2 regions of the Paenibacillus sp. FSL W7-1088 genome follow, and region 1 is predicted to be linked to the other one. Evidence: riboswitches for the same ligand, from Rfam matches in the RefSeq annotation. Region 1 holds a riboswitch; the other holds the start of a gene.

What was found. A riboswitch is a leader RNA that binds a small molecule or an ion and turns the genes downstream of it on or off. The one in region 1 is predicted to bind cyclic di-AMP.
Region 2: linked by a shared signal. The riboswitch ahead of MKY42_RS00150 (3D domain-containing protein) and the one ahead of MKY42_RS07350 (hypothetical protein) in region 1 are both predicted to bind cyclic di-AMP.

The regions. Positions count from the first base shown of each region.
Region 1 covers NZ_CP150216.1:1,645,185-1,647,592, forward strand. Annotated here, with positions in the region: gene MKY42_RS07345 (glutathione peroxidase) at 101-577, opposite strand; cyclic di-AMP (ydaO/yuaA leader) riboswitch at 944-1,119, shown strand; gene MKY42_RS07350 (hypothetical protein) at 1,237-1,635, shown strand; gene MKY42_RS07355 (HAD family hydrolase) at 1,799-2,408, shown strand, end outside.
Region 2 covers NZ_CP150216.1:32,700-35,107, reverse strand. Annotated here, with positions in the region: gene rnmV (ribonuclease M5) at 1-216, opposite strand, end outside; gene MKY42_RS00150 (3D domain-containing protein) at 372-1,556, opposite strand; cyclic di-AMP (ydaO/yuaA leader) riboswitch at 1,830-2,083, opposite strand; gene MKY42_RS00145 (TatD family hydrolase) at 2,325-2,408, opposite strand, start outside.

The DNA of each region.
Region 1 (2,408 bases):
TTTTGTGTTTTTTACAGTAACCGGGTCCGAAAAAAAAGGTCATCCGATTCCCCTGAATGCATGCTCATGCTGTCTGCCGGGGTGGGATGGCCTTTACTTGTTATTTAAGCAATGCTTTGATGTCTGCTTCAATTTTATCAGGTGTTGTTTTGGGAGCATACCGCTTCACAACACGACCGTTCTGATCCACAAGGAACTTGGTGAAGTTCCATTTGATGGCTTTGGAGCCGAGTACGCCCGGTGCTTCTTTGGTAAGATGCTGGAATAGAGGGTGAGCGCTTGAACCATTCACATCAATTTTCTCAAACATCGGGAAGCTGACACCATAGTTCATCTGGCAGAACTCAGCAATATCGTCAGAGGAGCCCTTTTCCTGTGCAAACTGGTTGCTTGGAAAACCAAGAACTTCAAATGGGGAGTCTTTAAACTTGTCCTGAAGTTCTTGCAGACCTTTGAATTGAGGTGTAAGGCCGCATTGGCTTGCTGTATTTACGATAAGCAGTACTTTGTCACGATAGTTGGACATTTCAACTTCCTGACCGCGAAGGGTGTTTACTTTGTAGTCGTAGACTGACATGAAAATCGCCTCCATCTCATTTTCTTATATCCTCTATTATATTGATTGCAATTAAATATTGCAAAATTTATATTGCTTTTTTAACTCCATTTCAAGCTGTCGTGTATGATCTGTGACTGATTTGCTACCTTATTTTCGCTAGAGAGAGAATTAGAGAGCTTTGAAGAGATGGGTAGAGAATGGATGTGTTGTAAGCGCTATTATTGATGTGAAATGGCAAAAATCCGTCGATTCGGTGATCTGCGCAGACTTTACACCAATATGGCACGGGTGTATGATTCATATCGTAATTCCAATTTAAATTAAATTTTACATGAAAAACGAAACAAACGATAATATCGCTCTGATTATGATGATATAAGAACGATGTTTTAATCGCTGAGTTTCCATTCATTCATGGGTGGGAAACGGGGGAACCAACAGGATGAACTGTCCAGGACAGTGGGCATCCATGGGGTGAATTTTCCGGTGACAGCCGGAAATAGGGCGACTCTCGCGCCCGAATCCGTCAGCTAACCTCGTAAGCGTTAAAGGGAGAGGCAACAAGCCGTACGCTGGTTCATAGTGTCTTTTTGCTATGGATTATTGAAGAAGCGTCCGGGAGGCCTTGGTCCCCCACGCTTCTTTTTTGTTGTCTTTTCACGCCAAGGGAGGAACGAATGATGGATAAAGAGATGATCTTAGTGACTGCTCCAAATGAAGCAGGACGTAAATTTATCAAATTGCTGATGTACAAAAAAATGCCGTTTGCCGTTCTGACTAACAGTGCAGGGGAAGAGCGCAGGCTCCGGAGAATCGGTGTAGAGCATGTCATTCGCATGAACACGGCTGCAGCTCAGAAATGGTTTTTGCCGCAAGGCAGTGTCGGCAATGTTTTTATTTTTGAAAATAGCCTAAACCTAACCTGTCGATATTTGCAGATCTGCCGATCCTGGACATCCAAGTCCCTGTGTGTGATTACCGAACAAAGTCATCCCAAAGGGATCTATCGGGGAATGGGAGCAGACCGTATTGTATATTCCTTGAACGGGGAAGTTGGATTTCTGCTTAATGGCTAGTGACTCGTACTATTCCTGTGATTGATCCAGTGTCAGCTGCCTGTTATAATTGAAATCATGAATAAAACGGATTCTTGAGGAGACTCATGCATGATGGTGGGTCTTCTTTTTTATGGTTTGGGAAATAGGGATAATTTCCTGTGGCTAACGAGGAGGAATAGGCGTGCCGGATGTACGTGGAATACAATGGTTGTTCTTTGATGTGGGGGATACGCTCGTGGACGAATGGGAGCCGGTAGATGATATTATCGGTCAGTTCGTTCGTGAAGCTTGTGCGCTTGGTTATCAGGTGGAGATGCAGACGGTGCGAGACATATTTGCGGCCTCCTACCGAAATTACGAGCAATGGCCGATGAAATTGGCTATTCGTACTCTGATCAGCGATGAGGGGCACCGGGAACAGATACAGGAGAAGCTGAAGTTCCGCAAAGAGCTTGAGCGACCCTTCCCGTCAGCCGACGCTGTTCTTCAGACGTTGTCGCAGCACTATAAGATTGGTATCATTGCCAATCAGAGCCCGGGGACGGAAAATCGACTGAATAGCTACGGCTTGCGCAAGTATGTGGATGTGCTGGCCTGTTCGGCTGAAGAAGGAGTGTCCAAGCCTGATCCTGAATTGTATGCTGTAGCGTTGAAACAGGCGGGATGTAAACCCGAGGAAGCGGTCATGATCGGCGACAGGATCGATAATGATATTATTCCAGCTAAGAAGCTGGGTATGCACACGATCCGGATTTTGCAGGGTTATGGCAGGTTCCAGCCGGAGCTTGCGG
Region 2 (2,408 bases), 1.6 Mb from region 1:
AGGTACTTTATTGGCGATGATTTTACGAATACGTTCACCAGCATGATCCGGGTCTGTCAGTACGATGACACCACGTCTCTCTTGGGCAAGTGCAATGCGCTTTAGAATACGCTGGTTGATGGCCGACCCACCAGTCTCGATCGTATCTGCCTGAACCGCACGTCGAATAGCTACGGTGTCGTCACGACCTTCCACCACGATCACTTCTTTTATCATGTTCCATTTCTTCCTTTCTAACGCAAAAAGAAGAGGAGTATCCTCTTCTCTGCCAAACGGCGGGGGAGACTGAATTCAGACCCCTCCGCCGCATATTCCGCATGAATCATTCATGCTTATATTTTATAGCATTCCCATTTCAAAGTAAAACGATTTTAGTTCGCTTCCGGCTTCACCGGACCAATCACATATACCGTCTTGCCTTTCTTCCGTCCGAAGTTCAGGGCATGCTTCACACTATCATAATACACATCAATTTTGTTGCCTTTAATGGCACCACCTGTGTCTTCCGCACGACGGAAGCCAAGGCCCTCGATATATACCCACCAGCCAATTGGAATGACTTTGGGATCAACCGCAATGGTACGTCCCTCGGTTACCCGAGTACCTGATGCCGTTTTTGTGCCGATACCGGGCTCTTCAGAAGAGTATGCCGTCATGGATACATTTTTCAACACTTTAGAATATTTAAAAGAACTGCCTGAGACGGTAATTACTTTGCTGCCCGAGGCAGCGGTTTTCTTCGAGTTCGTTGTTGTTGCTGTTTTTGTCGTGGAAGTCTGCGCCGATACCGTCTGAATCACTGGCTCTTTCACAACAGGTTTGGCTTTGGTACCAACGGCGATCACTTTATCAACGCGATTCGTTGCGACCGATTTGCCCACCATTTTTTTGGAGACCAATTCTCCATCCTGGAACACCTTTTCAATATGCTGTACAAGTGTGCCTTCTTTACCGCTCACAACGACACGATTGTCGCCTTTGTACAAGCTAGGGTCAGCCGTTTTGATCACTTTGTAAGCAATCGGCTGTTCCACGTCCACCGTACGCTTTGTTACACGCACTACACGGATTTTCATATCCGCTTCAATAGTGGTTCCAAGCGCCGGATACACTTTGTCTTCACTTGCAATCTGAATACCTGATTTTTTAATCGCATCTTTTACCGATGAATCGGTTGTATACAGAGTCTTGGTGTCTCCGTCTGCCGTAATATTAACTGGAACGGCCCGCTCAATAACGATGCGGTCTCCATCTGTGATCGCCCCATTCAAGGGCATGGATACCTGATCGTGAGGGCTGACTGTGATTGACTGCTCCTCCAGCATTTCCTGAAGCATTCCTGTACGAGTCTCTACCGCTTGAGCTTTGCCATCAATAACCAGTGAAATTTGTTTCCCGGCCTGACCGTAAACGACTAACAAGATCATGATTGTAAGCGCAATTGAGAAAATCGCGATCAATGCCATTTGACGCAAGTTCTCATGCTTCCACCGCAACGCGAAAGACTTACTGGATGATCGTGACTCATGGGTCTCTTCTGGTTGGAATGTGCCCACTTCTCCGTCCTCCTTCATAGCCTCGCCGTCTAAAGTAATGCATGATGTCTTTGACGCGACTATACCAAATTTTCTACAGAACACAGATCGGACCAACATAATCCGGTTCTGCACCATGAATCAATCTTCGCAACATGATGTCATCCTCCTGAATACTTACCGTATGATGACCGTATTTCTTTTATTCAAAAACAAAAAAGCCAAAGAAAGAGTTTAAGAGGAACTCTTTCGTGGCTTCCGAATGATTCTGAATATCGGAAATTCATGCACGAGGTTGCCTCTCTTTTTCCGCTTGCGAGGTTAGCTGTCGGGTTCGGGCGAAAGAGAGCCGCCCTATCTCCGGTCATCCGCTCATGGCGGACGCCCTTGAATTCACCCCGAGACCCAAAGAAGAAATCAAATATGGCTTCGCAGATTTATACGCTGCTTTTGGGTCAGCGCATTTTGCGCATCGGCTGAAAACACCGATGTTTAAGCCTTATTGGTTCCCCCGCTCTCCGTTAACGGAGACTCAGCGAGACTGATTCATGAAAGTAATGTTGTTTCATCGGAAAGTGTCCCTTTGTTCATCCCCCGAACATCTGTCCAATTTTCCGCACAACAATTCACTGAAAAGATGATATCCTGTTTCTATGCATGTTGTAAAGCGTTGTTCAAGTACGTTTTTCTAAATATTTGGTTAAAATATTGTAATATTCTTGATTTATTTGGATCAAAAAGCAAATTAACTCCGCCTAACTCACTTTTTCACCCGTTTTGCTCGATATTTTAACGAATCCCAAATCGTTCCATGGCATTTTTGGTCGTTATTGCTGCAATTTCCTCTACCGAAATGCCTTTAATTTCCGCAGC